DNA from 2 places in the Delftia sp. ASV31 genome. Region 2 is predicted to be linked to the other one. Evidence: predicted binding sites of a transcription regulator. Region 2 holds the regulator's gene; the other holds the start of a gene.
The links. The regulator FNR, encoded in region 2, switches genes on or off when oxygen is low (the NO sensors DNR and NnrR bind a similar motif). The targets are predictions, from matches to a motif close to TTGATNNNNATCAA.
Positions count from the first base shown of each region.

Region 1: the regulator FNR is predicted to act here: its motif matches at 3,133-3,146, upstream of cyoA (ubiquinol oxidase subunit II).

Region 1 covers NZ_JAELTK010000071.1:16,171-26,399, reverse strand. Annotated here, with positions in the region: gene alaS (alanine--tRNA ligase) at 1-752, opposite strand, end outside; gene JHD82_RS21850 (hypothetical protein) at 921-1,121, shown strand; gene JHD82_RS29940 (hypothetical protein) at 1,314-1,547, shown strand; gene JHD82_RS21840 (MFS transporter) at 1,605-2,942, opposite strand; gene cyoA (ubiquinol oxidase subunit II) at 3,241-4,287, shown strand; gene cyoB (cytochrome o ubiquinol oxidase subunit I) at 4,354-6,360, shown strand; gene cyoC (cytochrome o ubiquinol oxidase subunit III) at 6,353-6,985, shown strand; gene cyoD (cytochrome o ubiquinol oxidase subunit IV) at 6,986-7,426, shown strand; gene JHD82_RS21815 (SURF1 family protein) at 7,498-8,211, shown strand; gene JHD82_RS21810 (ATP-binding protein) at 8,333-9,634, shown strand; gene JHD82_RS21805 (response regulator transcription factor) at 9,664-10,200, shown strand.
Region 2 covers NZ_JAELTK010000084.1:8,293-18,521, reverse strand. Annotated here, with positions in the region: gene JHD82_RS23690 (HD-GYP domain-containing protein) at 1-1,115, opposite strand, end outside; gene JHD82_RS23685 (sulfite exporter TauE/SafE family protein) at 1,185-1,901, opposite strand; gene hemN (oxygen-independent coproporphyrinogen III oxidase) at 1,907-3,289, opposite strand; gene fnr (fumarate/nitrate reduction transcriptional regulator Fnr) at 3,452-4,171, shown strand; gene JHD82_RS23670 (hypothetical protein) at 4,253-4,546, opposite strand; gene JHD82_RS23665 (FixH family protein) at 4,726-5,040, opposite strand; gene ccoG (cytochrome c oxidase accessory protein CcoG) at 5,098-6,552, opposite strand; gene ccoP (cytochrome-c oxidase, cbb3-type subunit III) at 6,630-7,547, opposite strand; gene JHD82_RS23650 (cbb3-type cytochrome c oxidase subunit 3) at 7,575-7,712, opposite strand; gene ccoO (cytochrome-c oxidase, cbb3-type subunit II) at 7,724-8,356, opposite strand; gene ccoN (cytochrome-c oxidase, cbb3-type subunit I) at 8,376-9,812, opposite strand; gene ccoS (cbb3-type cytochrome oxidase assembly protein CcoS) at 9,876-10,013, opposite strand; gene JHD82_RS23630 (cation-translocating P-type ATPase) at 10,177-10,229, opposite strand, start outside.

The sequences.
Region 1 (10,229 bases), on a different contig from region 2:
TGCTGCAGGATGGCGGCCAGGCGCTCCAGGCCCATGCCGGTGTCCACGCAGGGCGCGGGCAGCGGCTTGACGTTGCCCTGCTCGTCCATGTCGAACTGCATGAACACGTTGTTCCAGATTTCGATGAAGCGGTCGCCGTCTTCGTCAGGGCTGCCCGGAGGGCCGCCGGCCACGTGCGCGCCGTGGTCGTAGAAGATTTCCGAGCAGGGGCCGCAGGGGCCGGTGTCGGCCATCATCCAGAAGTTGTCGCTCTTGTAGCGGCCGCCCTTGTTGTCGCCGATGCGGATCACGCGCTCGGGCGGCAGGCCGATTTCCTTGGTCCAGATGTCGTAGGCCTCGTCGTCCTCGGCGTAGACCGTGGCCAGCAGGCGTTCCTTGGGCAGCTTGTAGACCTCGGTCAGCAGCTCCCAGGCCCACTTGAGCGACTCGCGCTTGAAGTAGTCGCCGAAGGACCAGTTGCCCAGCATCTCGAAGAAGGTGTGGTGGCGGGCCGTGTAGCCCACGTTTTCCAGATCGTTGTGCTTGCCGCCTGCGCGCAGGCAGGTCTGCACCGAGGTGGCGCGCTTGTAGGGGCGCTTGTCGGTGCCCAGGAACACGTCCTTGAACTGGACCATGCCCGAGTTGGTGAACATCAGCGTCGGATCGTTGCCGGGCACCAGAGGGCTCGACTCCACGATGGTGTGGCCCTTGGATGCGAAAAAGTCCAGAAAGCTCTTGCGAATGTCGGCAACGGTGAAAGTGGGTGTGCTCATGGTGTCTAGGAGTTCGGAGCGCGCACGCGGGGCGCTGTCCCTGGCGGGAGGGTGTCCCGTCGGGACCAACGCGCATTATAGGTTTGCCCCATGGTTGCGGCAGCGAGCCCTGCCTGGCCTCCATCACGCACGTGGCCAAAGAAGGCCTCTCCTCCCATTTGCCCGCCCTTGAGCACGATCTCCAGCCCGTCGCTGACCGGATCGCTGACATGCGCGCGCAACAGCGGCGCGCGACTGGCCGGTCCGCGGCGCCTGCAGCTGTGGGTGGCGCCCCATCCGGGCCGCAGGGCCGACATTCTTGCGCTGGAGAAATGGCTGGTGCAGGAGATGGGGGAGATGGCTGGCACAGGCGATCTCGCCGTTCACTGATCCCGCTCAGACTGCGCGCGATGGGCGCCCTGGATAATCGCCAGCCGGAACCACAGCAAGCACACCATGGCGCAACCACAGACACCCGAGCCTCATTCCAGCGAACCGGCCCCCGCTGCCAGCGCCAACGGATCCGATCCGGCCAAACCGCCAACACCGCCCAAGCCGTCCAAGCCGCCAAAAAGCCGCATCGTGCCCTGGCTCATCGGCCTGCCCGTGGCCTTCTTCGCTGTGCTCATGCTGGCTGGCCAGTTGCTGTCCACGCCCGAAGGCGAGGCGCGCTGGGTGGAGCGCGAAACCATCAAGATCTGCCGCAAGGAAACCGCGCGGCCAGAGGCCGAGCGCAAGACGCAGCAGTTTGAATCGATGCAGGACTGCGACAGGCTCGAATTCAACTTCAAGCAGCGCTACGGTGAAAACCCCTGATGCGAAGTCACAACGAAAAAGGCCGGCAGAGCCGGCCTTTGGCTTGCAAGTGTCCGTTCAGTCGCGCGTCTCGATGGCGCGGTTGATGCCCAGTGCCGCCAGCGTGCACAGCGCACCCGATAGCAGATAGATCCCCAGCGCCACCAGTCCGAAGCGCGAGGACACGCCCAGGGCCACCAGCGGAGCGAATGCCGCGCCCACCAGCCAGGCCATGTCCGAGGACAGAGCAGCACCCGTGTAGCGATAGCGTGAGGGGAAATTGGACGTCACCGTGCCGGCCGCCTGGCCATAAGACAGGCCCAGCAGGATGAAGCCGACGATGATGAACACGTTGTTCCCCATCGTTCCGCTGCCCAGCAGCCAGGGCGCCAGGAAGCTGAAGATGCCGATCAGGCAGGCCATGGTGCCCAGCGTGTTGCGCCGGCCCACACGGTCGGCCAGCCAGCCCGAGACCATGATGGCGGCAGCCGCACAGAAGGCGCCCACGATCTGCACTCCGAGCACATGGGTCACCGACTGGTCCGAATACAGCGAGATCCAGGACAACGGGAAGATGGTCACCAGGTGGAACAGCGCAAAGCTGGCCAGGGCGGCAAACGCGCCGATCACCACGTTGCGTCCCTCGTCGCGCATCAGCGGCAGCACGCCCATGGGCTCCAGCTCACGCTGCTGCAGCAGTTCGGTGTAGGACTGCCCCACGACCAGGCGCAGCCGGGCAAACAGTGCCACGACGTTGATGGCAAAGGCCACGCAGAAGGGATAGCGCCAGCCCCAGCTGAGGAACTCGTCGGCTCCTACATGGGCGTAGATGAAGGCAAACAGCCCTGCCGCGAGCACGAAGCCCAGCGGCGCGCCCAACTGGCCCATCATCGAATACCAGCCCCGCCGGTTCTTGGGCGCCGACATGGCCAGCAGCGACGGCAGGCCGTCCCACGAGCCGCCCAGCGCAATGCCCTGGCCTATGCGCAGCAGCGCCAGCACGATGATGGCGTTCACCCCCGCCTGCTGGTAGCTGGGCAGGAAGGCCATGCCCACGGTGCACACGCCCAGCAGAAACAGCGCCAGCGTCAGCTTGGTCGCCCGCCCCCAGCGCCGCTGCACGGCCATGGACAGCGCCGTGCCCAGCGGCCGGGCCACGAAGGCCAGCGAGAAGATGGCGAACGACATCAGCGTGCCGTCGAGCTTGGAAAGGTAGGGAAACAGCAGCGCCGGGAAGACCAGCACGCAGGCGATGCCGAACACGAAGAAGTCGAAGTACTCCGAGGATCGCCCGATGATCACGCCGACGGCGATTTCGTTGGGCGTGACATCTTCGTGGGTGTCGGCGCGGGACAGAGATTCTTTGCTCTCATAGCTTCCGCCGGGGAAGCTTGCAGTTGTGTCGAGGCCGCTCATAGATGGATGCTCCTTGTCTCGTCTCACTGACAGCTCTGTTCTACGCCCTCGCTTGATCTGGCGCAAGGCGGTTTCCACCTCGACCGGCCTCGGTGTTTGTCCTGCTGCGCGCGACGCGAAAATGCGGCCTCCGGACAGCCAGGCACCTGCCGCGCACCCGCCCAGGTAGCAGAAAGTTCCCGGGTTCTCCTTGACGTTGGACAAAATGTCCAATGGACAAATTTATACTTCGTAATACATTTGCCCGGATCTTGTAATCCGCGTTTCTATGTAAACGCGCTCTTGTTGCGCCCCTAGCATGCTAAAAATCAAGGAACTCCGTGGGCCTGCGTGGCTCACCGCGGCCGCTTTGACAGCCAGTCTCACTGGCTGCAGCAAAGCCGTCGTGCTCAACCCCGCCGGCGACATCGCCGCGCAGCAAGGCAACCTGGTGGTCACGGCCACCTTGCTGATGCTGATCATCATCATCCCGGTGATCATCCTCACGCTGCTTTTCGCCTGGAAGTACCGCCAGTCGAACACCGAGGCCCACTACGACCCCGAATGGCACCACTCCACCACGCTGGAGCTGGTGATCTGGTCCGTGCCGCTGATGATCATCATCGCGCTGGGCGCCATCACCTGGATCAGCACCCACAAGCTGGACCCCTACCGTCCGCTGGACCGCGTCTCGGCCACCAAGCCGCTGAGCACCGATGTCAAGCCGCTGGAGGTGCAGGTCGTGGCCATGGACTGGAAGTGGCTGTTCTTCATCCCTGAAAAAGGCATCGCCACCGTCAACGAGCTGGCCGCTCCCGTGGATCGTCCCATCCACTTCAAGCTGACCGCCACCTCGACGATGAACTCCTTCTACGTGCCTGACCTGGCCGGCATGATCTATGCCATGCCCGGCATGCAGACCGAGCTCAACGCCGTGATCAACAAGCCCGGCGTGTTCCACGGCCTGGCATCGCACTACAGCGGCGCCGGCTTCTCGGGCATGACGTTCAAGTTCCATGGCCTGAGCAACGAAGAGTTCGATCAGTGGGTTGCCAAGGCCAAGTCCGAAGGCAAGGCCCTGACGCGCGATACCTACCTGAACCTGGTCAAGCCCAGCGAGCGCAACCCGGTCGAGCGCTTCGCCACGGTGGACGAAGGCCTGTACGACAAGGTGCTCAACCGCTGTGTCGAAGAAGGCAAGATGTGCATGCATCACATGATGGCCATCGACGCTGCCGGCGGCGAAGCCTATCTCAAGGCCGTGGGCATGAACCTGCCCCAGGATGTGTGCACGGTGCAAAACGCCGACCGCGTCGTGGCCTTCCTGGACCAGCGCGACGGCTCCGCAGCCGCTGCGCAGCAATAAGCAGTTAGCGGACGCGGACGACGGCCAGACCGCCGCCCGCTCCCATCACGACCTAAGAGACTCGATATGTCTGAACATACCTCCCCGGCACAGGCCCACTGGCTGCTGGGACGCATCACTTGGGACTCCATCCCGATGGCGCATGAGCCCATCGTGCTGGCGACCTTCATCGCCGTGGTGCTCGGCGGCCTTGCCGTGCTGGGCCTGCTCACCAAGTTCCGCCTGTGGGGCCCGCTGTGGCGCGACTGGCTGTGCAGCATCGACCACAAGAAGATCGGCATCATGTACATGATCCTCGGTCTGGTCATGCTGCTGCGCGGCTTTGCCGACGCGCTGATGATGCGCCTGCAGCAGGCCATGGCCTTCGGCGACAACCTGGGCTACCTGCCTCCGCACCACTACGACCAGATCTTCACGGCCCACGGCGTGATCATGATCTTCTTCGTGGCCATGCCCTTCGTGACCGGCCTGATGAACTATCTGGTGCCGCTGCAGATCGGCGCCCGCGACGTGTCCTTCCCGTTCCTGAACAACTTCAGCTTCTGGATGACCACGGGCGGCGCCGTGCTGGTGATGATCTCGCTGTTCCTGGGCGAGTTCTCCACCTCCGGCTGGCTGGCACTGTCCAACCTGGGGGCGCAGAACCCCGGGGTCGGGCTTGACTACTACATCTGGGGATTGCAGGTGGCCGGCGTCGGCACCACGCTGTCAGGCATCAACCTGATCGTGACCATCATCAAGATGCGCGCACCCGGCATGAACCTGATGAAGATGCCCGTCTTCACCTGGACCGCCCTGTGCACCAACGCGCTGATCGTGGCCTCGTTCCCCATCCTGACCGCAGCCCTGGTGCTGATGTCGCTGGACCGCTACGTCGGCACGAACTTCTTCACGAACGAGCTGGGCGGCAACCCCATGCTGTACGTGAACCTGATCTGGATCTGGGGCCACCCCGAGGTCTACATCCTGATCCTGCCCTGCTTCGGCATCTTCTCGGAGATCGTCTCCACCTTCAGCCGCAAGCGCCTGTTCGGCTACACCTCCATGGTGTACGCGACGGTGTGTATCACCATCCTGTCCTACCTGGTCTGGCTGCACCACTTCTTCACCATGGGCTCCGGCGCCAGCGTGAACACCTTCTTCGGCATCACGACGATGATCATCTCGATCCCGACGGGCGCCAAGATCTTCAACTGGCTGTTCACCATGTACCGCGGCCGCATCCGCTTCACGGTGCCGATGCTGTGGACCGTGGGCTTCATGTGCACCTTCGCAATCGGCGGCATGACCGGCGTGCTGCTGGCCGTTCCCCCGGCCGACTTCGTGCTGCACAACAGCCTGTTCCTGATCGCCCACTTCCACAACGTGATCATCGGCGGCGTGGTGTTCGGCGTGTTCGCCGGCATCAACTTCTGGTTCCCCAAGGCCTTCGGCTACAAGCTCGACGAGTTCTGGGGCAAGTGCTCGTTCTGGTTCTGGCTGGTCGGCTTCTGGGTCGCCTTCACACCGCTGTACGTGCTGGGCCTGATGGGCGTGACACGCCGTGCCAACCACTTCGAGGACCCCTCGCTGCAGATCTGGTTCGTGATCGCCGCCCTGGGCGCCGGTCTGGTGGCACTGGGCATCGGCAGCTTCCTGATCCAGCTGGTGGTCAGCTACTTCAAGCGCGACCAGCTGCGCGACGTGACCGGCGACCCCTGGGAAGGCCGCACGCTGGAGTGGGCCACCTCCTCGCCTCCTCCCCAGTACAACTTCGCCTTCACGCCCGTGGTGCATGAGATCGATGCCTGGTGGGACATGAAGAAGCACGGCTACCAGCGTCCGCTGACCGGCTTCAAGCCCGTCCACATGCCGTCCAACACCGGCGCCGGCGTCGTGATCGCCGCGCTGTCCACGGTCTTCGGCTTCGCGATGATCTGGCACATGTGGCCCCTGGCCATTGCGTCGTTCGCCGCCACCGTGCTGGCGTCGATCATCCACACGTTCAACTACAAGCGCGACTACTACATCCCCGCCGCGGAAGTCGCGGCCACGGAAGAACTGCGCACACAACAGCTGGCACGTCATGTCTGATACCCGTTACACCGCAGGCGGCGCTGCCGCCCTGGCCCCGCGCGAGTACCACCTCGCCGAGGAGCCCCATCCCGAAAACGGCACCGCTCTGGGCTTCTGGCTCTACCTGATGAGCGACTGCCTGATCTTTGCAGCGCTGTTCGCCACCTATGGCGTGCTGGGCCGCAACTACGCTGCAGGCCCCACGGGCGCCCAGCTGTTCGACCTGCCCCTGGTGGCGATGAACACGGCCTTCCTGCTGCTGTCGTCCATCACCTTCGGCTTCGCCATGCTGCAAAAGCAGCAGGGCAAGCTGGGCGGCACCCAGCTGTGGCTGGCCATCACCGGCCTGTTCGGCCTGTGCTTCCTGGGCCTGGAACTCTATGAGTTCTCCCACCTGCTGCACGAGGGCGCAGGCCCGCAGCGCAGCGCCTTCCTGTCCTCGTTCTTCACGCTGGTGGGCACCCACGGCCTGCACGTGAGCTTCGGCCTGATCTGGCTGGTCACGCTGATGATCCAGATCAACAAGCATGGCCTGACGCACGAGAACAACCGCCGCCTGATGTGCCTGTCGATGTTCTGGCACTTCTTGGACGTGGTCTGGATCGGCGTCTTCACTTTTGTTTACCTGATGGGGGTGCTGTAAATGGCTGCACACGACATCCACGCCGGCCATGGCCACGGTCACCACGACCATCACGGCCATGACGATCACCACCACGACGCAGGCCCGCACAGCACGTTCTCGGGCTATATGTGGGGCTTCGTGCTCTCGATCATCCTGACGGCCATCCCGTTCTGGCTGGTGATGAGCAATGTCATCTCGGACCGTGCAACGGCCGTGATGGTGCTCGGCGGCTTCGCCGTGGTGCAGATCCTGGTCCACATGGTCTTCTTCCTGCACATGAACGGCAAGATCGAAGGCGGCTGGACCCTGCTGTCCACCATCTTCACCGTGGTCTTCGTGGCCATCGGCATTGCGGGCACCCTGTGGGTCATGTTCCATATGAACACCAACATGATGCCCCAGCACACCATGCCGGCCGACCCCGCCGCGCAGACGGCTCCGGCCTCGGTCACGCCTTGACCGCATCCGGAAACTCCGGGCCCTCCAGCCACGCCGGCGCATCGCGCCGGCGTGGCCCACTCGCTCAGGCGATGCTCATCTCGGTGGGCATCGCCTTGTTTTTGGGCTTCATCTTCCTGGGCAGCTGGCAGGTCCAGCGCCGTGCCTGGAAGCTGGACTTGATAGAGCGCGTGGACCAGCGCGTGCACGCCGCGCCCGCGGCCCTGCCCCCGCCCGCCGAATGGCCGCAGATCACGGCCGCCGACCACGAGTACCGCGCCGTGCAGGCCAGCGGCCACTGGATGGCCGGCAAGACCGTGCTGACCCAGGCCGTGACCGAATTGGGCGCCGGCTTCTGGGTGCTGACGCCGCTGCAGATGGACGACGGCAACCAGGTGCTGGTGAACCGGGGCTTCATTCCCACAGCGCAGCGCGCGCGCTGGCAGGATCAGCCCGCACAGGCGCCCCAGGACCCGGTGACGGTGGCCGGCCTGCTGCGCATCAGCGAGCCGCGCGGCGGCTTCCTGCGTGAGAACGATCCCGCGCAGCAGCGCTGGTTCTCGCGCGATGTGGCGGCCATTGCACAGGCCCAGGGCCTGGACCATGCAGCCCCCTACTTCATCGACGCAGGCCTGCCGGGCCAGCCCGTGGCAGACGGCACCTGGCCGCGCCCGGGCATGACCGTGATCCGCTTCCCCAACAGCCATCTGGTCTATGCGCTGACCTGGTACGGGCTGGCACTGATGGTGGTCGGCGCGGCCTGGCTGGTCAGGCGCAATGACCGGCAGGCAAGCAGCAAGCCGTAAAGCCGTAGAGCCGTCGCTCCAGGCAACAAGGCCACCGATGACATCGGTGGCCTTTTTTACGCCAGTCCTCTACAAGACCCTGCCGCGCCACGGCTGCCTGCGGTAGCGCACAATCGCCCGCGTGAATTCGCCTTCAGAGTCCCTGTTCCGCGTCGAGCGCACCACCGAACGCCAGAACATGCAGCTGCTGATACAGCTGCGCTGGTTTGCCGTGGTCGGGCAGGTGATCACCATCTCCCTGGTGCACTACGGCTTCGGCATCACCCTGCCGCTGCCGGCCATGGCCCTGGTGCTGATGGCCAGCGTCTTCACCAATCTTGGCTACATCTACTGGTACCGCAGCCACCGCCGCCAGATCTCGGCGCGCAACCTGTTCCTGGCCCTGCTGGCCGACGTGCTCGCACTGGCCATACAGCTGTATTTGAGCGGCGGCGCCAGCAATCCCTTCATCTATCTGTTCCTGCTGCAGGGCATTCTGGGCGCCGTGCTGCTCAGGCCCGTGCACGCCTGGATCATCGTTGCCAGCACCTCGCTGTGCACCCTGGTGCTGGCCATCGTGCATTGGCCCCTGCCCATTGGCGCGGCGGGACCGGACGGGCTGCCCGGCCTGTACGTGAGCGGCATTCTGATCAGCTTCGGGCTGACCACGGTGCTGCTGGTCGTCTTCCTGCGCCGCATCGTCTCCAACCTGCGCCGGCGTGACGCACGGCTGGCCAACATGCGCCAGCGTGCCAGCGAAGAGGAGCACATCGTGCGCATGGGCCTGCTGGCCACGGGCGCGGCGCACGAGCTGGGCACGCCGCTGTCCACCATGTCCGTCATCCTGGGCGACTGGCAGCGCATGCCCGCCATCACGCAAGACCCAGACCTGCTGGCCGACCTGCAGGAAATGCAGCAGCAGCTGCTGCGCTGCAAGTCCATCGTCTCCAGCGTGCTCATGTCGGCCGGCGAGACCCGCGCCGATGCGCCCCAGGCCACCACGCTGCGCGCCTTCATGGACGGCGTGGTCGCGCACTGGCAGTCACGCCACGCCGTGGAGCGTTTCGACTACGTCCAGGCCGACGAGGACTTCCCCATTCTTTCCGATACCGCGTTGCAGCAAATGGTTTGCAATGTGCTCGACAATGCGGCCGAAGCCTCCCCCCACCATGTGGCGCTGCACCTGGCCGTGCGCACCGGCATGCTGTGCATCACCGTGCGCGACAAGGGACCGGGCTTTGCACCCGCCGTGCTGGAACAGCTGGGCCAGCGCCATATCTCCACCAAGACGGAGCGCCCGGGCCGGGGGCTGGGCCTGTTCCTGGTGCTCAACGTGGCGCGCTCGCTGGGCGGACGCGTTCAGGTGAGGAACACCCCGCCGCGGGGCAGTGAGGTGGAGATCCGCCTGCCCCTGTCATCGATTGCCATTGAACCCGGCGCCTGAAGCGCCGCCCACAGGAACCCTAATCGCCCATGGACAGCTCCCGCCTCCTGCTGCTGGTTGAAGACGATGCGACCTTTGCACGCACGCTGACGCGCTCGTTCGAGCGGCGCGGCTATCGCGTGCTGCAGGCCGCCAGCGCCGAGGAAGTGCGCGAGCTGCTGCAGACGCACTCGCCGCAATACGCCGTCATGGACCTCAAGCTGGCGGGTAACGCGTCGGGCCTGAGCTGCGTGCAGATGCTGCACCAGCACAACCCCGAGGCGCTGATCGTCGTGCTTACCGGCTATGCCAGCATTGCCACGGCGGTGGAGGCGGTCAAGCTAGGCGCATGCCACTATCTGGCCAAGCCCTCCAACACCGACGATATCGAGGCCGCCTTCGGCCGCCTCGAAGGCCGCACCGACGTGGAACTGTCGCGCAACCCCACCTCCATCAAGACGCTGGAGTGGGAACACATCCACGAAACCCTGGCCGAGAGCGATTTCAACATCTCCGAAGCCGCCCGCCGCCTGGGCATGCACCGGCGCACGCTGGCGCGCAAGCTGGAAAAGCGGCAGATCAAGTAACGCGGCTGGCACCAAAAGGCAAACCGGGC
Region 2 (10,229 bases):
GACATGACCATGGCATGGCGCCCGTCGGTCAGCTCCACCACCGAGCCCGGGGGGAACACACCCATCATGCGGATGAAGCCATTGAGCACGGGCGCGGCGAACTTGTCGCGCAGCCGGCTGAACAGCATGGACAGGGCCTCGTGCGGCGTATGCGGCGTCTGTGCATCGCCGGGATTGCACAGGCGGTCGTAGCTGTTGACCAGGGCCAGGATCTGGCCCGTGAGCTCCATGTCTTCGGCCACCAGGCTCAGCGGGAACCCCGTGCCGTCGGCCCATTCATGGTGCTGGGCGATGGCCGTGGTGACCTGGGCCGACAGGCCCATGCGCATGGCAATGGCCACGGATTCGCCCACATGGCGCTCGTAGCGCTCGCGCAGGGCGTCGGGCACGGAAGGCTCCAGGGCCAGGCCGTGCATGCCTTCGACACCGGCCACGGGCTTGCCCGCGTCGTGCAGCAGCGCCGCCAGGCCCAGGTCGCGCAGCAGCGATTCCTGCAGGCCCAGGGCCCGGCCCAGCAGCAGGCTGAGCACGGTCACGTTGACGGCATGCACGCTCTGGCTGCTGCCCACGCCATCGGACAGCAGGTGAATGGCCACGTCCTGCGGGCCCGCCAGTTCGGCCAGGCAGCCATCGACCAGGGCCTCGGTGGGCATGCGCGCCTGCTCGGGCGCGCTGGCAATGGTGGTCTCTATGGCCACATAGCCGCGCTCCACCTTCTGAAAACGCGCATTGCAGTCCTCCAGCCGGCCGCGCCAGTCGGGCACGGACAGCAGCAGCGGTGCTGGCGCAGGTTCGGTGGGTGCAGGCTCGGGGGCCACCACGACGGGCGGCAGCTCCTGCGGCGGCGGGGTGCGCACCTCGGCGGGCCAGGTGTCGCTTTTGTGCGGGACACAGCGCACCGCCTCCAGGCCCAGGGATTTCAGGGTCTGGATCTGTGCGCTGGAGGTGATCTTGAAGCTGCTGACCGGAAAGGGATGGTTCAGCCACCCAACATCGAGCTGGACAAACATGCCCGGACGGAGGTCTCGGATATCGATGAGGACGGAATGGTTCACGCGCGGCAACGGCCCCGAGGCTGAAGGAATCGGCAATATGTAAGCCGATGATTCGGGCATTATCTCCAGTTCTGAGGGCCTCGCAGCCAATCCGCGACCCCAGGTGCCAAGTCTGACCTCAGCTGTTGCTCAACGGCACCAGAGGCTGGGCTTGTAGATCAGGTCCATCCACAGCGCCCACACGGCCACGCCCACCAGCATCAGGCCGGCCAGGCGCGTGCCCCATTCGGCGCGCAGGCCGTTCAGGCGCTGCCGGCCCAGCCGCCACAGCCAGGGGCCGGCCACCAGCCACAGCCCGCTGCCCACGCCAAAGGCCGCCATGGCCAGCGCGCCCTGCAACGGGCCGCCGCTGAGCGCGGCGACCAGCACGGCCGAATACAGCAGTCCGCAAGGCATGAGCGCCCAGGCATAGCCTGCCGCCAGCGTGCCGCCCGGCGCCGACACCCAGGGCTGCACGCGCCGCCAGGCGGCGCGGCCGGCAGACTCCAGCCAGGCGGGCTGGCGGGCCTGCACCATCATGGCCAGGCCCCAGGCCATCACGGCGACATGGGTCAGCGTCCAGAACGGCTGCAGCGCCGTGGTCTGGCTGGTGAGCCAGGACAGGCTCTCCATGGCCAGGGCCGAGGCAGCGCCCAGGCTGGCATAGCCGGCCAGACGGCCGCCGTGGAACAGCGCCGTGCGCAGCCACAGCCGGCTTTGCAATCCATGCACGGCCACCACCTGCGAGCCGCCGCCCTGCCCCGCCCCGCCCGTGACCACGCCGCAGGGCGCAGCGCACATGGCAAGGCAATGGGGCCCACCGACGAGCCCCATGATCAAAGCGGTCCAGAGCAGCGACAACAGCATGGGGCCTAGATGATCCTCGAAAACCGCGCCCGGTTCTTGTCCGCCTGCAGATATCGGTCAAACAGCATGGCCACGCCGCGCACGAAGTACCAGCCCATGGGAGTGACCTGGAAGCCCTCGTCGCTGATCTGCACCAGGCCCTTGGCCTGCAGGTCCTCCAGGGCCGCCATCTCGGGCGCGAAGTACTCGCGAAAGCCCAGCAGCCAGGCCTGCTCCATGGGCTCGAACAGCACGGCGCCCTGGCACATGATGGCCATGATGACGGCGCGGCGCACCAGGTCGTCGCGCGACAGCGCCAGGCCCCGCACCACGGGCAGGTGGCTGGCGTCGATGGCGTCGTAGTACTCCTCCAGCGTCTTGGCGTTCTGGCTGTAGCTGGCACCCACCTTGCCGATGGCCGACACGCCCAGCGCAATCAGGTCGCAGTCGGGCTGGGTGCTGTAGCCCTGGAAGTTGCGGTGCAGCCGGCCCTGGCGCTTGGCCACGGCCAGCGAGTCCTCGGGCAGGGCGAAGTGGTCCATGCCCACATAGACATAGCCACCGTCCATGAACGCGGCGATGGAACGCGACAGCATGGCCAGCTTGTCGGCCCCCTGGGGCAGATCCTCGGCCGCAATGCGCCGCTGCGGCTTGAAGCGCTCGGGCAGGTGGGCATAGGCATAGAGCGCGATGCGGTCGGGCCGCAGCGCGTTGACCTGGGCCAGCGTGCGCTCGAAGGATTCGGGCGTCTGCTTGGGCAGGCCGTAGATCAGGTCCACGTTGATGGAGGCAAAGCCCAGCTGCCGCGCGGCCGCCACCAGCTCGAACACCTGCTCGGCCGGCTGCACGCGGTGCACGGCGATCTGCACCTGCTCGTCGAAGTCCTGCACGCCGAAGCTCAGACGGTTGAAGCCCAGCTCCTTGAGCACGGCCAGGCGCTCGACGCTGACAGTGCGCGGATCGACCTCGATGGAGTACTCGCCACCCGGCTCCAGCTTGAAATGCTCGCGCAACAGGCCCATCAGCGTGCGCAGCTCGTCGTCGGAGAAGAAGGTGGGCGTGCCGCCGCCCAGGTGCAGCTGGCTGACGGTCTGGCCCTTGCCGCAATGGGCCGTGTGCATGGCCATCTCGCGCGCCAGGTAGTCCAGGTAGACGGCGGCGCGATCGTGGTGGCGCGTCACGATCTTGTTGCAGGCGCAGTAGTAGCAAAGCGACTCGCAAAAAGGCACGTGCACATACAGCGACAAAGGCGTGGCACGCGCTGCGGTACTCGATTTGCGTTGTTGCAGCGCCAGGATATAGTCCTCTGCACCAAAGGCCTCGACAAAGCGGTCGGCGGTAGGGAACGAAGTGTATCGGGGCCCCGGTACGTCAAAGCGACGCAGCAGCTCTGGGGTGACAGCGGTCATGGGTTTTTTCCTCTAATACCTCGACTGTGCCGCAGCACATCGGTCATGTCCTTGACTCACATCAAGAGTTGTTTGAGGGACTGCTGCGACAATTTGATCCAACTCATCGCAATCCACGAGGTCACCGCCGGCACGCTGTGTGCCGCTGATGTTTATCACTCCATGAACCTTCAGACCATCAAAGCCTCCTGCTCCAACTGCAACCTGCGCGAACTGTGCATGCCCATGGGCCTGGATGCCGAGCAGATGCAGCGCATCGACGACATCGTGGCCACGCGCCGCAAGGTCAAGCGCGGAGGCCTGCTGTTTCGCAACGGCGAGACATTCACCTCGCTGTACGCCATCCGCACCGGCTTCTTCAAGACCTGCGTGGCCACCGAGGACGGACGCGATCAGGTCACAGGCTTTCAGATGGCCGGCGAGATCATCGGCCTGGACGGCATCGTCAACGACCACCACACCTGCGATGCCGTCGCGCTGGAAGATGCCGAAGTCTGCGTCATGCCCTTCGACAAGCTGGAAGACCTGTCGCGCGAGGTCACGGCCCTGCAAAACCATGTGCACAAGGTCATGAGCCGCGAGATCGTGCGCGAGCACGGCGTGATGCTGCTGCTGGGCAGCATGCGCGCCGAAGAGCGCCTGGCCGCCTTCGTGCTCAACCTGGTGCAGCGCCTGCATGCGCGGGGCTTTTCCAAGTCCGAACTGGTGCTGCGCATGACGCGCGAGGAAATCGGCAGCTACCTGGGCCTGAAGCTGGAGACGGTGAGCCGCACCTTCTCCAAGTTCGCGGACGACAACATCATCGAGGTGCGCCAGCGCCATCTGCGCATCCTGGACACGGATGCGCTCAAGCGCATCGTCAACAGCCAGCAGTGCCAGTGAGGCTGCAAGGGCGGCAAGCATTCATCCGCCAATGAACAAGGCCCGCGACAGCGGGCCTTGTTCATTGCGGCGGGCTCTCGCTCAGTCCCGCCCCAGCCCCTGCATGGCCAGGTCCGGGTCGGGCTCGGGCTCGGAGAGCACGCCGTCATTGAGATCGCGGGCCGAGCGGCCCAGCATGGTGGTCATCAGGCTGGAGAGCATGGTCACGCCCCAGAAGGCGAAGAAGGCCAGCGTGTAGATGCCCTGGCGCGACCAGCCCAGGTCGCCGAGCCAATGCAGCTCCAGGGGGTCCACAAAGGCAAAAACCAGCATCTCCATCACGGCGGCTGCCAGAAAGGCAGGCCAGGCAATCCACATCCAGCGTTGGGCCAACATCAGCGATCTCCTTGTGCTGTCGAGGGGTCGCCTTCATTGTGCGCCGCGCCAACGCATGGCGCCAAGCCCCGCAGCGCCCTGCACGCCTGTAGGAAACCCTCACCCGTCGCGCATGCCGGAGATGCGATCCGCCATGCAAAAAGGTCGCGACTGCGGCCTCTTGCAGGGGTGCACGGCGATCAGCGGTCCGTGGGGTGATCGTGCGCGGGCGTGGCCGCATGGTTGCGGCCGGTGACGGCGGGCGCCATGCTCTTGGGCACTTCGCGCACGCCATCGGCACGCTCGTTGATCGTGATGCCGTTGCGGTAGTAGTCGGGGTCGATCACGGGATCGGCGCCATTGATGGCGATGATGGCCGTGATCACGGCAGCGACCACCACGGCCGCCGGGCCGGCCACCACCAGCCAGACATGGCCGAACTTCCACCAGGGCTTGCCGGCGTCGGGGTGCGAGGGAGCCTGCGCGGGCGCGGAAACTGCGGGACTGGAAGACATGGGAAACCTCTTTCTTTCAGGCGGCAGGCGCGGACCGTGCCGCGCCTGCCAGGAACATCACCGGGGCACCAGGAAGACGGCCTTTTCGGACGCTCGTCCCGCGCCCGAATGCACGGCATCGATATCGAAGAATACGGTGTGCGAGCCCGGCTCGGCCGAACCGTAGGGAATCTGCAGGCGCGCCGCAATGCCGCGCGTCTCGGCCGGGCCGACCTCGACTTCCTGCTCGGACGCCAGCTCCAGCCCATCGAGGCCGTGGGCGCTGATGCGGTAGCGCTGGGCCTGCTCGGTGGCATTCATGATCTGCAGGCGGTAGACATTCTCCAGCTTGCCGCCCGCCACGATGCGCGACAGCGAGGCGCGGTCGCGGATCACGTCCACCTTGACCGACTGGCGCAGCGCCAGGCTCACGATCATGGCCACGCTCAAGCCGATCAGCACGGCCGAGTAGATCAGCACGCGCGGACGGAAGATGCGGCGCAGCACCTGGGCACGCCGCCACAGGCCGGCCATGGCGTTCTGCGTGGTCAGGCGGATCAGGCCGCGCGGGTACTCCATCTTGTCCATGATGGAGTTGCAGGCGTCTATGCACAGGCCGCAGCCAATGCATTCGTATTGCAGACCGTTGCGGATGTCGATGCCCACGGGGCAGACCTGCACGCACATCTTGCAGTCGATGCAGTCGCCCAGGCCCTGGGCCTTGTAGTCCACCTTCTTGGTGCGCGGCGCACGCGGCTCGCCCCGGCCCGTGTCGTAGCTGACGATCATGGTGTCCCGGTCGAACATGGCGCTCTGAAAGCGCGCATAGGGGCACATGTACTTGCAGACCTGCTCGCGCATGTAGCCCGCGTTGCCATAGGTGGCAAAGCCGTAGAACAGCACCCAGAACATCTGCCAGCTGCCCTGCAGCGCCAGCAGCTCGCCGCCCAGCTCGCGGATGGGCACGAAGTAGCCCACGAAGGTGAAGCCGGTCCACAGCGCAATGGCGATCCACAGCAACTGCTTGAGCGACTTCTTCCAGGCCTTCTCGAAGGTCCAGCCGTTCTTGTCCAGCCGCATGCGCGCGCTGCGGTCGCCTTCGACCTTGCGCTCCACCCACATGAAGATCTCGGTATAGACCGTCTGCGGGCACGAGAAGCCGCACCACAGGCGCCCGGCCACGGCCGTGAACAGGAACAATGCCAGCGCCGAGATGATCAGCAGGCCCGCCAGGTAGATGAAGTCCTGCGGGTACAGCACCAGCCCGAAGAGATAGAAGCGCCGCGCCCCGAGGTCGAACAGCACCATCTGGCGCTGGCCCCACTCCAGCCAGGGCAGGCCGTAGAAAACCAGTTGGGTGAGAAACACCAGGGCCCATCGCCAGCGTGCGAAGACACCGCTGATGGAGCGCGGGTAGACCTTCTTTTCCGACTCGAACATCGACACCAGCTCGCCCGGATCAGGCGTGGCCGGCGTGATCGGAATGACTTTGCGGGGAGGCTTCCCGGTGTCATCCCCGCTCTCGGGCTTCATGGTGGGTTCCTTTGTTTTTTTGAAATATCTGAAAACTCAAAACGCAAAAAGGCGGCGCCGCAGCGCCGCCCCCGTGCTTACTGACGGACTGCGCCGTCTTTGTGCGACATGCCCCAGACATAGGAAGCAAGCACCGCGATCTGCGCCTCGGTCAGCTTGTCCTTCTGGGCAGGCATCTCGTTGTGCTTGCCGTTGTTGATCATGGCCGTGATGGCGGCCTCGCCCCAGCCGTGCAGCCAGATGTCATCGGTCAGGTTGGGCGCGCCCAGGGCCTGGTTGCCCTTGCCGTCCATACCGTGGCAGGCAGCGCAGGCCGTGAACTTGGACTTGCCCAGCGAGGCCTTGAGCGAGTCGTGCGGGCTGCCCGACAGGCTCAGCACATAGTGCGAGAGGTTGCGCACATCGTCGGGCGTGCCGACGGCAGCGGCCATGGGCGGCATGATGCCGATGCGGCCGCCCGTGATGGTTTCCCTGATCTTCTCGGGCGTGCCGCCATGCAGCCAGTCGCCATCGGTCAGGTTGGGGAAGCTCTTGCCGCCGCGTGCATCCGAGCCGTGGCACTGTGCGCAGTTGTTCATGAACAGGCGCTCGCCGATGGCCATGGCCTGGGGGTCCTTGGCCATGTCTTCGGTGCTCATGCTCGTGAACTTGGCGTACAGCGGCTCCAGGTCCGCGCGGGCCTTGGCCATCTCGTTTTCATAGGCGCCCAGCTGCGTCCAGCCCAGCTTGCCCGCGAACGAGCCCAGGCCCGGATAGGCCGCCAGGTAGGCGAAGCCGAACACCGAGGTGATGATGAACAGCCACATCCACCACTTGGGCATGGGGTTGTTCAGCTCGCGCAGGTCCTCGTCCCAGACATGGCCCGTGGTGTTGTCGGCCGAGGGGACCACCTTCTTGCGTGCGGTGAGATACAGCAGCAGCAGGCAGCCGATGATGCCGCCCAGCGTGATCGCCGTGACATAGATCGACCAGAAGTTGTTTACGAAATCGCTCATGGGAAGTTCTCGTTCTGGTGGAGGGACTCAGTCTTGCTCGAACGGCAGCTGGGCGGCCTCGTCGAAACGGGCCTGGTTGCGGCGGGCGAACGCCCACCACCAGATGCCGATGAAGCAGGCCAGCGAGGCCAGCGTGGCCACGATGCGCATGGTGGTGATGTCCATGTCGCTCTCCTTTACTTGACCGAACGGCCCAGGACCTGCAGGTAGGCGATGACGGCGTCCATTTCCGTCTTGCCCTTGACCTGCTCGGCAGCGCCGCTGATTTCCTCGTCGCTGTAGGGCACGCCCACCTTGCGCAGCGCGCTCATGTGCTGGGCGACCACGGTGTCATCCACCTTGTTCTTTTCCAGCCAGGTGTAGGCAGGCATGTTGGACTCGGGCACCACGTCGCGCGGGTTGTTCAGGTGGATGCGATGCCATTCGTCGCTGTACTTGCCGCCCACGCGGTGCAGGTCGGGACCCGTGCGCTTGGAACCCCACTGGAAGGGGTGGTCATAGACGAACTCGCCAGCCACCGAGTAGTGGCCGTAGCGCATGGTCTCGGCGCGGAAGGGGCGGATCATCTGCGAGTGGCAGTTGTAGCAGCCCTCGCGCAGATAGACGTCGCGGCCCATCAGCTGCAGCGGCGTGTAGGGCTTGAGGCCCGCCACCGCTTCCGTGGTCGACTTCTGGAAGAACAGCGGAACGATTTCCACCATGCCGCCGACGGCGACCACCAGCAGGGTCAGCACGATCAGCAGGAAATTGTTGGTTTCCACCTTCTCGTGGGAAAAGCTCTTGGGAGCGCTATTGTTGTGATCGGACATGAGTAATGCTCCTAGACGCTCAGGCGTGGGCCACGACGGCAGGCACGGCCACCTTCACCGAACGGCCCGAGATCGCGGTCTTCCAGGTGTTCCACAGCATGACCAGCATGCCGCCCAGGTACAGCAGGCCACCGGCCACGCGGATCACGTAGAACGGATAGCTGGCCTTGACGCTTTCGACGAAGGTGTAGGTCAGCGTGCCATCGGGATTGACGGCGCGCCACATCAGGCCCTGCATCACACCGGCGATCCACATCGCGGCGATGTACAGCACGATGCCGATGGTGGCCATCCAGAAGTGCAGTTCGATGGCGCCCACCGAGTGCATCTTGGTCTTGCCGAACAGGCGCGGGATCAGGTAGTACAGCGAGCCCATGGTGATCAGGCCCACCCAGCCCAGGGCGCCCGAGTGAACGTGGCCCACGGTCCAGTCCGTGTAGTGCGACAGCGCGTTGACGGTCTTGATGGACATCATCGGACCTTCGAACGTGGACATGCCGTAGAACGACAGCGACACGATCAGGAAGCGCAGGATAGGGTCGTCGCGCAGCTTGTGCCATGCGCCCGACAGCGTCATCACGCCGTTGATCATGCCGCCCCAGCTGGGAGCCAGCAGGATCAGCGAGAACACCATGCCCACGGACTGCGTCCAGTCGGGCAGCGCGGTGTAGTGCAGGTGGTGAGGACCCGCCCACATGTAGGTGAAGATCAGCGCCCAGAAGTGGACGATGGACAGGCGGTAGCTGTAGACCGGACGGCCAGCCTGCTTGGGGATGAAGTAATACATCATGCCCAGGAAGCCTGCGGTCAGGAAGAAGCCCACGGCGTTATGGCCGTACCACCACTGCACCATCGCGTCCTGCACGCCGGCGTAGGCCGAGTAGCTCTTCATCCAGCCGGCCGGAATGGCTGCGCTGTTGACGATGTGCAGCAGTGCCACGGCGATGATGAAGGCGCCGAAGAACCAGTTGGCCACGTAGATGTGACGGACCTTGCGGATGCCGATGGTTCCGAAGAACACGATGGCATACGAGACCCAGGTCACGGCGATCAGCAGGTCGATCGGCCACTCCAGCTCGGCGTACTCCTTGCCCTGGGTGTAGCCCAGCGGCAGGCTGATGGCGGCGGCGACGATGACGATCTGCCAGCCCCAGAAGGTCAGGCTGGCCAGCTTGGGCATGAACAGCCGCGTCTGGCAGGTGCGCTGCACCACGTAGTAGCTGGTTGCGAACAGCGCCGATCCGCCAAAGGCAAAGATCACGGCGTTCGTGTGCAGCGGACGCAGGCGTCCGTAGCTCAGCCATGGAATGCCGAAGTTGAGTTCCGGCCAGGCCAGCTGCGAGGCGATCAACACCCCGACAGCCATGCCTACCACCCCCCAGACGACGGCCATGATAGAGAACTGCCTTACGACGGAATCGTCGTAATAGACAGCGTTTTTATTTGAACTATCCATCGTGCACCCCTTAGATTGCTATCAAAGTGTTACGTCCTTCGCTCCCGGGCGTGTTGACCCACGTCAATCGTCCCGAAGAATGCGCTCACCCTCTTGCTCCACACTCTCGAACTGCCCGCGATACACGGCCCACCACAGGGCCGCAAGGATGGCCAGCACCAGCACCACCGACAGCGGGATCAGCAAATACAAAATATCCATGGTCAGTTCCCCGTGGCGCTGACGCGCCACGCCTTGCCCCCAGAACGGGCGCGATCCAGCTCAGTGACACCGAGCAAGAGCCGCCTCGCGGCGAAGGTGTCGTTCCCCTCCCGCGAAGCGAGAGAGGGGGAAGCGGCGCAGCCGCTCAGGGGGTGTATTTCCATCAGAACCTCCCCACCGTTGCGGTGGAGCCCGTCTTCATCGCGACGGACGCTG